3 linked regions of the Hydrogenophaga sp. SL48 genome follow. The protein of the gene in region 3 interacts with the protein of the main gene of each other region in a pairwise test. Links are inferred from orthologs where the notes say so. Each region holds a gene or a part of one and is shown on either strand. Other genes may lie near its edges.

The links. Proteins that work in one complex are often made in the same cells at the same time.
Region 1: the proteins of IM738_RS22555 (region 3) and ftsZ interact in binary tests that used the Escherichia coli proteins (3 or more experiments, as listed by UniProt). The link is inferred for Hydrogenophaga sp. SL48 from one-to-one orthologs.
Region 2: the proteins of IM738_RS22555 (region 3) and ftsA interact in binary tests that used the Escherichia coli proteins (3 or more experiments, as listed by UniProt). The link is inferred for Hydrogenophaga sp. SL48 from one-to-one orthologs.

What each region holds. Positions count from the first base shown.
Region 1 is NZ_CP063400.1:3,768,615-3,771,612, forward strand. It holds ftsZ (cell division protein FtsZ), read right to left. Parts: upstream 2,105-2,998; coding sequence 896-2,104; downstream 1-895. Other genes in the region: lpxC (UDP-3-O-acyl-N-acetylglucosamine deacetylase), read right to left, coding at 1-717; ftsA (cell division protein FtsA), read right to left, coding at 2,362-2,998. UniProt on the Escherichia coli protein: Essential cell division protein that forms a contractile ring structure (Z ring) at the future cell division site. The regulation of the ring assembly controls the timing and the location of cell division.
Region 2 is NZ_CP063400.1:3,770,091-3,772,890, forward strand. It holds ftsA (cell division protein FtsA), read right to left. Parts: upstream 2,116-2,800; coding sequence 886-2,115; downstream 1-885. Other genes in the region: ftsZ (cell division protein FtsZ), read right to left, coding at 1-628; IM738_RS17865 (cell division protein FtsQ/DivIB), read right to left, coding at 2,129-2,800. UniProt on the Escherichia coli protein: Essential cell division protein that assists in the assembly of the Z ring. May serve as the principal membrane anchor for the Z ring.
Region 3 is NZ_CP063400.1:4,753,722-4,758,757, forward strand. What follows is about bases 1,267-4,038. They hold IM738_RS22555 (rod shape-determining protein), read right to left. Parts: upstream 3,289-4,038; coding sequence 2,245-3,288; downstream 1,267-2,244. Other genes in these bases: mreC (rod shape-determining protein MreC), read right to left, coding at 1,267-2,191; gatC (Asp-tRNA(Asn)/Glu-tRNA(Gln) amidotransferase subunit GatC), read left to right, coding at 3,552-3,851; gatA (Asp-tRNA(Asn)/Glu-tRNA(Gln) amidotransferase subunit GatA), read left to right, coding at 3,848-4,038. Also shown: mrdA (penicillin-binding protein 2), read right to left, coding at 1-522; rod shape-determining protein MreD, read right to left, coding at 723-1,253; more of mreC, read right to left, coding at 1,250-1,266; more of gatA, read left to right, coding at 4,039-5,036. UniProt on the Escherichia coli protein: Forms membrane-associated dynamic filaments that are essential for cell shape determination. Acts by regulating cell wall synthesis and cell elongation, and thus cell shape.

The DNA of each region.
Region 1 (2,998 bases), 990 kb from region 3 along the record:
GACGAACTCGTCCTGGTACCGCAGGCCGTCGGCGTTGAGCACCTTCACATCGTCCATCACGATGGCGTTGTCCAGCCCCCCGCCGAGCGCCAGCCCGTGGGACCGCATCATCTCGACATCGCGGGTGAAACCGAAGGTGCGGGCCCGGGCGATCTCGCGCGCATAACGTCCGCTGCCCATGTCGAACTCCACGCGCTGGCCGCTGGAATTCACCGCCGGGTGGTCGAACTCGATCTCGAAGGCCAGCTTGTAGCCATGGAACGGGTCCAGCCGCGCCCATTTGAGCGTGCGGCCCTCACCCTCGCGCACCTCCACCGGCCGTTTGAGCCGGATGAAGCGCTTGGGCGCCTTCTGCATGGCGATGCCGGCGCTCTGAAGCAGGTAAACGAACGAGGCCGAGGAGCCATCCAGGATCGGAACCTCTTCGGCCGTGATGTCCACGTACAGGTTGTCCAGCCCCAGCCCGGCGGCGGCACTCATGATGTGCTCGATGGTCTGCACCTTCACGCCACCGTTGGAGATGGTCGATGCCATGCGCGTGTCGGACACGGCGTCGGCGTTCACCGGAATCTCCACCGGCTCGGGCAGATCGACGCGGCGGAACACGATGCCGGTGTCGGGCGCGGCCGGCCGCAGCGTCAGCTCCACGCGCTGACCGCTGTGCAGACCGACGCCAACGGCTTTGGTGAGAGATTTCAGGGTGCGTTGAGCAAGCATCCGGTGATTTTAAGTTTCGCGGGCGAAAACGCGCTGACCAGAAAAACTATCCCGGCGATTGCCCCCAAACGCTTCGCCAGCAGTGCCCCTTCGGGAACACCGCAGAACCGGCTTCGCCGGGCCGCAGGTGTTGCCCACTGGGGGGTGACGCCGCAGGCGGCGCGGGGGGGGCACCTGCTCAATCTGCCTGCTTGCGCAGGAAAGCCGGGATCTCGAAGTCGTCCATGCCGCCCGACGCCAGCGCGTCCACCTTGGCCGCCGCCTGGGTGCGGTTGGTGCGCCACACGCTGGGCACGGCCATGGAGTGGTAGTCGGGCTGGCTGGCGCCTGACGTGCCCACGGGTGTGTTCATCGTCGGCACGTTGAACGGCGTGTTGTCGGTGCCGGTGCGCAGCACCTGCAGCGGGGGCGCGGTGCGGCGGACGCCCTGGCGGCTCAGGCCGGTGGCGACCACGGTGACGCGCATCTCGTCGCCCAGCTCGTCGTCGTAGGCTGCGCCGTAGATCACGTGCGCGTCCGGCGAAGCGTAGGCGCGGATCGTGTTCATGGCCAGCTTGGATTCCGACAGCTTGAGCGAACCCTTGGCGGCGGTGACCAGCACCAGCACACCCTTGGCGCCCGAGAGGTCGATGCCTTCCAGCAACGGGCAGGCCACGGCCTGCTCGGCGGCAATGCGTGCGCGGTCGGGGCCGGCGGCCACGGCGGTGCCCATCATGGCCTTGCCGGGTTCGCCCATCACGGTGCGCACGTCTTCGAAGTCGACGTTCACGTTGCCGTACTCGTTGATGATCTCGGCAATGCCGCCCACCGCGTTTTTCAACACGTCGTTGGCATGGGCGAAGGCATCGTCCTGTGTCACGTCGTCGCCCAGCACTTCAAGCAACTTGTCGTTGAGCACCACGATCAGCGAGTCCACATTGGCTTCGAGTTCGGCCAGGCCCGCATCGGCGTTCTGCATGCGCTTGCCGCCTTCGAAGTCGAAGGGTTTGGTGACCACGCCCACGGTCAGGATGCCCATTTCCTTGGCCACGCGGGCGATCACGGGGGCGGCGCCGGTGCCGGTGCCGCCGCCCATGCCGGCGGTGATGAAGAGCATGTGCGCGCCGTCGATGGCGGTGCGGATTTCGTCGATCGCGAGTTCGGCGGCCTCGCGGCCCTTCTCGGGCTTGCTGCCCGCGCCCAGGCCGCTCGCACCGAGCTGGATGGTGCGGCCGGCAGCGCTGCGGGTGAGCGCCTGCGCATCGGTGTTGGCGCAGATGAACTCCACGCCCTGCACGTGGCGGGAAATCATGTGGTCCACCGCGTTGCCACCACCACCACCCACGCCGATCACCTTGATCTGCGTGCCTGCGTTGAATTCCTCGACTTCAATCATTTCGATGCTCATGTTGCTCTCCTGGGTGTGCCCTTGACCGCTGGGTGCCGGGCGTTGTTTCAATTCAAAAATCGGATTCGGTTCGTTGTGCTGTGAGGCGCCTCAGCCAGGCGGTCCGGTGCAATCGGTGCATCGGGATCGACATTTCGGTCGGGTGAGGGGGCGCAACGACCAGGGCACCGTCGAACTGGCTTTGCCAGGCGACCAGTGCCGCCCCCTTGAGGGGGTGACGCGCTGCAGGCGCGGCGCAGGGGTGATCAGTCGATTCATCAGAATGTCCCCACAAACCAGTTTTTCATGCGGTCCAGCGCGCTCTGCATGGAGCCCGCCTTCTGCGCCACCTTGTGCCCGCGCACCCGGGCGATCCGTGCCTCTTCCAGCAGGCCCATGACCGTCGCCGCGCGCGGCTGGGCCACCATGTCGGACAGCGCCGAGGCGTAGTGCGGCATGCCCCGGCGAACGGGCTTGAGGAAGATGTCCTCGCCCAGCTCGACCATGCCCGGCATGACCGCGCTGCCGCCCGTGAGCACGATGCCCGACGACAGCACCTCTTCGAAACCCGAGTCGCGGATCACCTGCTGCACCAGCGCAAAGATCTCTTCCACCCGGGGCTCGATCACGCCCGCCAGCGCCTGGCGGCTGAGCATGCGCGGGCCGCGGTCGCCCAGGCCGGGCACTTCCACCTGCTGGTCCGGGTCGGCCAGCAACTGCTTGGCGCAGCCGTGTTCGACCTTGATGTCTTCGGCGTCCTTGGTGGGCGTGCGCAGCGCCATGGCGATGTCGCTGGTGATCAGGTCGCCCGCGATCGGGATCACCGCCGTGTGGCGGATCGCGCCGCCGGCGAAGATCGCCACGTCGGTGGTGCCCGCGCCGATGTCCACCAGCGCCACGCCCAGTTCCTTTTCG
Region 2 (2,800 bases), 980 kb from region 3 along the record:
CGACGTTCACGTTGCCGTACTCGTTGATGATCTCGGCAATGCCGCCCACCGCGTTTTTCAACACGTCGTTGGCATGGGCGAAGGCATCGTCCTGTGTCACGTCGTCGCCCAGCACTTCAAGCAACTTGTCGTTGAGCACCACGATCAGCGAGTCCACATTGGCTTCGAGTTCGGCCAGGCCCGCATCGGCGTTCTGCATGCGCTTGCCGCCTTCGAAGTCGAAGGGTTTGGTGACCACGCCCACGGTCAGGATGCCCATTTCCTTGGCCACGCGGGCGATCACGGGGGCGGCGCCGGTGCCGGTGCCGCCGCCCATGCCGGCGGTGATGAAGAGCATGTGCGCGCCGTCGATGGCGGTGCGGATTTCGTCGATCGCGAGTTCGGCGGCCTCGCGGCCCTTCTCGGGCTTGCTGCCCGCGCCCAGGCCGCTCGCACCGAGCTGGATGGTGCGGCCGGCAGCGCTGCGGGTGAGCGCCTGCGCATCGGTGTTGGCGCAGATGAACTCCACGCCCTGCACGTGGCGGGAAATCATGTGGTCCACCGCGTTGCCACCACCACCACCCACGCCGATCACCTTGATCTGCGTGCCTGCGTTGAATTCCTCGACTTCAATCATTTCGATGCTCATGTTGCTCTCCTGGGTGTGCCCTTGACCGCTGGGTGCCGGGCGTTGTTTCAATTCAAAAATCGGATTCGGTTCGTTGTGCTGTGAGGCGCCTCAGCCAGGCGGTCCGGTGCAATCGGTGCATCGGGATCGACATTTCGGTCGGGTGAGGGGGCGCAACGACCAGGGCACCGTCGAACTGGCTTTGCCAGGCGACCAGTGCCGCCCCCTTGAGGGGGTGACGCGCTGCAGGCGCGGCGCAGGGGTGATCAGTCGATTCATCAGAATGTCCCCACAAACCAGTTTTTCATGCGGTCCAGCGCGCTCTGCATGGAGCCCGCCTTCTGCGCCACCTTGTGCCCGCGCACCCGGGCGATCCGTGCCTCTTCCAGCAGGCCCATGACCGTCGCCGCGCGCGGCTGGGCCACCATGTCGGACAGCGCCGAGGCGTAGTGCGGCATGCCCCGGCGAACGGGCTTGAGGAAGATGTCCTCGCCCAGCTCGACCATGCCCGGCATGACCGCGCTGCCGCCCGTGAGCACGATGCCCGACGACAGCACCTCTTCGAAACCCGAGTCGCGGATCACCTGCTGCACCAGCGCAAAGATCTCTTCCACCCGGGGCTCGATCACGCCCGCCAGCGCCTGGCGGCTGAGCATGCGCGGGCCGCGGTCGCCCAGGCCGGGCACTTCCACCTGCTGGTCCGGGTCGGCCAGCAACTGCTTGGCGCAGCCGTGTTCGACCTTGATGTCTTCGGCGTCCTTGGTGGGCGTGCGCAGCGCCATGGCGATGTCGCTGGTGATCAGGTCGCCCGCGATCGGGATCACCGCCGTGTGGCGGATCGCGCCGCCGGCGAAGATCGCCACGTCGGTGGTGCCCGCGCCGATGTCCACCAGCGCCACGCCCAGTTCCTTTTCGTCGTCGGTCAGCACCGCCTGGCTGGAGGCCAGCGGGTTGAGCATGAGCTGGTCCACCTCCAGGCCGCAGCGGCGCACGCACTTGATGATGTTTTCGGCCGCGCTCTGCGCGCCAGTGACGATGTGCACCTTGGCTTCGAGCCGGATGCCGCTCATGCCGATGGGCTCTTTCACCTCCTGGCCGTCGATCACGAACTCCTGCGGCTCGACCAGCAGCAGGCGCTGGTCGGTGGAGATGTTGATGGCCTTGGCGGTCTCGATCACGCGCGCCACGTCGGCCTGGGTCACCTCGCGGTCCTTGATCGCCACCATGCCGCTGCTGTTGATGCCGCGGATGTGGCTGCCGGTGATGCCGGTGTAGACGCGGGCGATGCGGCAGTCGGCCATCAGCTCGGCCTCTTTCAGCGCCTGCTGGATGCTCTGCACGGTGGCGTCGATGTTGACGACCACGCCGCGCTTGAGGCCGTGGCTGGCGGACACACCCAGACCGGCGAGCTTGAGCTCGCCCGTGGTCTGGACCTCGGCCACCACCACCATGATCTTGGCGGTGCCAATGTCCAGTCCCACCACCAAATCCTTGTATTCCTTGGCCATGATCGTTTTCTGTTCAGCGGGTTGGTGTTGGTTTCTTGGGGTCGTCTTCGGTCACCGTGGTCACGCCCTGCACACGCAGCGCGTAGCCATTGGGGTAACGCAGGTCCACGGTCTGCAGCGCACCGGGGTAGCGCTGGGTCAGCTGGCCCAGGGTGGCGGTGAAGCGGCGGGTGCGCTCCAGCAGGTCTTCGGGCGTGCCGCGGCCCAGCTCGATGCGGGCGCCGTTGTCGAGCTCGGCGCGCCAGTTGCCGCGCTCGTTGAGCTCCAGCCGCACCAGGCCCATCTCCAGCCGGCCCAGTTCGGCCGACAGCGTCTGGTACAGCGCCCACACCTGTGGCGCCTGCTCCACCGGACCGGCCAGCTCGGGCAGGCCGTCGCCATCGTCGGGGCTCGCCTCGAACACCTCGCCCAGGCGGCTGACCAGTTGGCCCGACCCGGCCTGGCCCCACCACGCCACCGCCTGGTGCTCTTCCAGCGTGACCCGCAGGCGGTTCGGAAACTCGCGCTGCACCCGCGCCTCGCGCACCCAGGGCACGGTCTGGAACAGGGCCCGCACCAGCTGCAGGTCGACGGTGAGGAAGCTGGCGCTCAGCTGCTTGCGCATCTGGGCGGCGAGCTGGGCGCGCAGCCCCACCGCGTTCTGGTGAGACACCTCGCCCTGCACGGTGATGGCGCGCAGGTTCCA
Region 3 (5,036 bases):
GCCCACGACGTGGCTGGCGATTTCGCCGTACGGGTAGTGCCGGATCAGGCGCGCGCGAACGTCCACACCGGGGAAGCGGTAGCGCTGCACGGTGAAGCGCGCCACCTCGTCGTCGGTGAGGCGCGTGCGGATGGGCAACGAGTCGAAGCTGCGCGACTCTTCCAGCAGCTTGCGAAAGCGGCGCTTGTCGCGCGGCTCGATGTTCACCAGGGTGCCCAGCGCGTCGATGGTGGCGTCAAGGTCCTCGACCTTGGACGGCGTGATCTCCAGCGTGTAGGCGGAGAAATTGGTCGCGAGCACGCGGCCATGGCGGTCCAGGATCTGGCCCCGGTTGGGCACCACCGGCAGCACCGCCGTGCGGTTGCTCTCGGCCTGCGCGTCCAGGTCTTCATGGCGCAGCACCTGCAGGTACACCATGCGCGCGGCCACCAGGCCAAACGCAAACACCACCGCCAGCCCCGCCACCAGCACCCGGGTGCGGAACTGCGCCAGGTCGGCTTCGACGTTGCGAAGTTCAGTCAAAGGACAAGCCCCCACACTCCACCGCTGCGCGGGTCGTTGCCCCCCAAGGGGGTCGTTTCGCCTTGGGGCGGCCCGGCGGAGAAACGTGTCCGGCGCGGGAAGTTTTCACGCCAGGATGCGGTGGAACCGGCTTTGCCGGGCCACTCGCATCGCCCCCCTTGAGGGGGGAGACGCCGAAGGCGGCGCAGGGGGTGTTCCATCTAGAGCGGCCGGTTGTCGTCGGGGTTGGGCGCGCGGCGCTGAGGCGCGAGCAGCATCACGCTGGCCACCGGCCAGAGCGCGGCGTCGATCACCGGCGCCAGCAGGTAAGACCAGCCCGGAAAGGCGCCCCCCGCGATCATGCCGACCAGCAACTCCAGCAGGTGCGCCGCGAAAAACAGCGGCAGCACCTGCACCGCCTGGGTCGGCACGCCGAACCACAGCAGGCGCCGGTGCATGAAGACCGAGGCGTAGCCGAGCACCGTGTAGGCGAGCGCATGCTGGCCCAGCAAGGCGCCCTGGTGCACATCCATGGTCAACCCGAACAGGAAGGCCACGCCCACGCTCACGCGCAGGGGCTGGTGCACGCTCCAGAACACCAGCACCACCGCCAGAAGGTCAGGCACCCAGGCGCCTCGACCCCACAGACCCATGTTCATGACCATGTTCAACAGCAGGGCCACGAACAGGCTGAACCAGATGAAGGCGGGGTTGGCGGGCAGCAGCAGCTGCTGTCCGGGGCGCATGATCATGGCGCGCTCCTCGCATTGGCCGTGTCGCTGGCCGGGCGCCGGGGTTTGGCGGCGGCATCCGGCAGCGGCGACGGCGGCAGGCCCTGACCCACGGGGGTGAGCACCAGCACATGCAGCGCACCCTGCACGCGCGCGAGCGGCGTGCAGTTGATGCGGGTGAACGACGATTCGGCGCGGCGCTCGACGCGGGCGATTTTCGCGACCGGGAGGCCAGCTGGGTAGACGCCATCGACACCGCTGGTGGTGAGCAGGTCGCCTTCGGCGATGTCGGCATTGGACAGCGTGTAGCGCAACTCCATGCCATCGCCGTCCACCCCGGGCTGGCCGTAGACCACACTGCGCACGCCGGTGCGCGAGTTGAGCACGGGGATCGCCTGATCGCGGTCGATCAGCAGCGTCACCTCCGACACCAGCGGGTAGACGCGCGTCACCTGCCCCAGCACGCCGCTGTCGTCGATGACGGGCGAGCCCGCCACCACGCCGTGGGTCTGCCCCCGGTCGATCACGACCTTGCGCGAGTACGGGTCGGCCGCGTCGTAGAGCACCTGGGCGCCGGTGGTGGGCGTGGTGATGCGCTCGCGCATCACCAGCAGCTCGCGCAGGCGCCGGTTTTCCAGCTCGAGTTGTTCGAGCTGCAGGGAGCGTTCAGCCTGCGACGCCAGCTTCTTCTGGGCCAGGGCTTCATTCTGCTGGGCCTGGTGCAGGCTGGTGAAATAACCGCCCGCCTGACCGACCGCTTCAATGGGCTGCAGCACCAGCCACTGCACCGGGTACAGCGCCGTGGCCAGCGCGCTGCGCAGCGGCGCGGTGACGCCGAAGCGCGTGTCCGCCACCATCAGGAACAGCGCCACGGCGCTGAAGACCATCAGTTTGGACAGGGCCGATGGCCCCTGTTTGAAGAACGGGGGAGGCGTGCGGTCCAGGGTGCCCAGTGGCATGGATGGGTGGGCTCGCTAGGGCGTGATTGGAGCCGGGAACCGGCGCCGTGCCTTTATTCGCTGGTGAAGATGGTGCCCAGGCGCTCCATGCGCTCCAGGGCCATGCCGCAACCGCGCACCACGCAGGTCAGCGGCTCTTCGGCCACCAGCACCGGCAGGCCGGTTTCTTCGGCCAGCAGGCGGTCCAGGTCGCGCAGCAGCGCACCGCCACCGGTCAGCATCATGCCGCGCTCGGCGATGTCGGCACCCAGCTCGGGCGGCGTCTGTTCGAGCGCGCTCTTCACGGCCGTGACGATGTTGTTCAGCGGGTCGGTCAGCGCTTCGAGGATTTCGTTGCTGGAGATGGTGAAGCTGCGCGGCACGCCTTCGGAGAGGTTGCGGCCCTTGACTTCCATTTCCTTGACTTCGGAGCCCGGGAAAGCCGAACCGATGTTCTTCTTGATCGCTTCGGCCGTGGGCTCGCCGATCAGCATGCCGTAGTTGCGGCGGATGTAGGCAATGATGGCTTCGTCGAAACGGTCGCCGCCCACGCGCACACTGCCTTTGTAGACCATGCCGCCCAGCGAGATCACGCCCACTTCGGTGGTGCCGCCGCCGATGTCGACCACCATGGAGCCCGAGGCGTCCGACACGGGCAGACCGGCGCCGATGGCCGCGGCCATGGGTTCTTCGATCAGGTAGACCTCGGAAGCACCGGCGCCCAGGGCCGATTCGCGGATGGCGCGGCGCTCGACCTGGGTCGAACCGCAGGGCACGCAGATGATGATGCGCGGGCTCGGCTTGAACATCGAGCGCGGGTGCACCATCTTGATGAACTGCTTGAGCATCTGCTCGGTGACGGTGAAGTCGGCGATCACGCCGTCTTTCATCGGGCGGATGGCTTCGATGTTGCCGGGCACCTTGCCCAGCATGGCCTTGGCTTCCTTGCCGACGGCCTGGATCGTTTTCTTGCCCTGGGGGCCGCCTTCGTGGCGGATCGACACCACCGAGGGTTCGTCGAGCACGATGCCCTTGCCGCGAACGTAGATGAGGGTGTTGGCGGTGCCAAGGTCAATGGCCAGGTCGGTCGAAAACTGCCGACGGAACGCTTCAAACATGGTGAAAAAATCCTGTGGGGCACGACCGCCGCTTCGTGCGGTCATCGCCAGGTGCTGGACGGGAGGTCGGGGCTTTAAGTCTTTGATTCAGCGGCGAAAAGCGTGCTGGAACGGGTTCTGCCGCTAAACCTTGGATAATACCGTATCCCCTGTGCATAACTGTGCCGCCCGAAGGGGCCAACCATCACTTTACAGGCCGTTTCAGGGGCATTTCGGTCCCCAACAGCCCGTTTCTTTCCACTTACACCGGTTCCCGTCCTGCCATGTCCCTGACCTTGTCCGACATCGGGCGCATCGCCAATCTGGCGCGCCTTGAACTCTCCGGGCCCCAAAGCGAGCGCATGCTGGGCCAGCTCAACGGCTTCTTCGACATCGTTGACCAGATGAACGCGGTGGACACCACCGGCGTGGAGCCGCTGGCCCACCCCACCGCCGTGATCGACCACGTGAGCCTGCGTCTGCGCCCGGACGTGGCCAGCGAACCCAACAACCGCGAAGCCAACCAGAGGAGCGCCCCCGCCGTTGAGCGCGGCCTGTTCCTCGTGCCGAAAGTGATCGAATGAGTTCCAAGCAGATCCATGAGATGGGCGTGGCCGAACTGGCTGGCGCCATCGCCGACAAGACAACGTCCGCCGCCGAGGCGGCGCAAGCCCTGCTGGCGCGCGCGAAGCAGCACGCTGGGCTGGGCGCCTACCTGGCGTTCAACGAAGACCTGACGCTCGCGCAGGCGAAGGCCGCCGACGCGCGTGTGGCTGCGGGCGAACGCGGCCCGCTGCTCGGCGTGCCGCTGGCGCACAAGGACATCTTCGTCACCCAGGGCTTTCCCTCCACCGCCGGCAGCAAGATGCTGGCCGGTTACCAGAGCCCGTTCGACGCCACCGTGGTGAGCCAGCTCGCCGCCGCCGGCGCCGTGACCCTGGGCAAGCTCAACTGCGACGAGTTCGCCATGGGCTCGGGCAACGACAACTCGGCCTACGCGCCGGTGCACAACCCCTGGGACACGGCCCGCGTGCCCGGCGGCTCCTCGGGCGGCTCGGCCGCCGCCGTGGCCGCTCGCCTGGTGCCCGCCGCCACCGGCACCGACACCGGCGGCTCGATCCGCCAGCCCGCCAGCTTCACCGGCATCACCGGCATCAAGCCCACCTACGGCCGTTGTTCGCGCTACGGCATGGTGGCCTTCGCCTCCAGCCTCGATCAGGCCGGTCCGATGGCGCGCAGCGCCGCCGACTGCGCCACGCTGCTGACGGCGATGGCCGGCCCCGACATCGACCGCGATTCCACCAGCCTCGACCACCCGGCCGAGGACTACACGCGCTTGCTGGGCCAGCCGCGCGAAGGAGCCAGCGCTGCTCAGCCGCTCAAGGGCTTGCGCATCGGCCTGCCGAAAGAGTTCTTTGGCGAAGGTTGCGCGCCCGACGTGCTGGCCGCCGTGCGCGCCGCGTTGTCCGAATATCAAAAGCTCGGCGCCACGCTGGTCGACATCTCGCTGCCGCGCACCGAGCTGTCCATCCCGGTCTACTACATCATCGCGCCGGCCGAAGCGTCGTCCAACCTCAGCCGCTTTGACGGCGTGAAGTTCGGTCACCGCGCCGCCAAGTTCGACGACCTGGCCGACATGTACAAGAAGTCGCGCAGCGAAGGCTTCGGGCCCGAGGCGCAGCGCCGCATCATGATCGGCACCTATGTGCTGAGCCACGGTTACTACGACGCGTACTACCTCAAGGCGCAACAGATCCGCCGCCTGATCG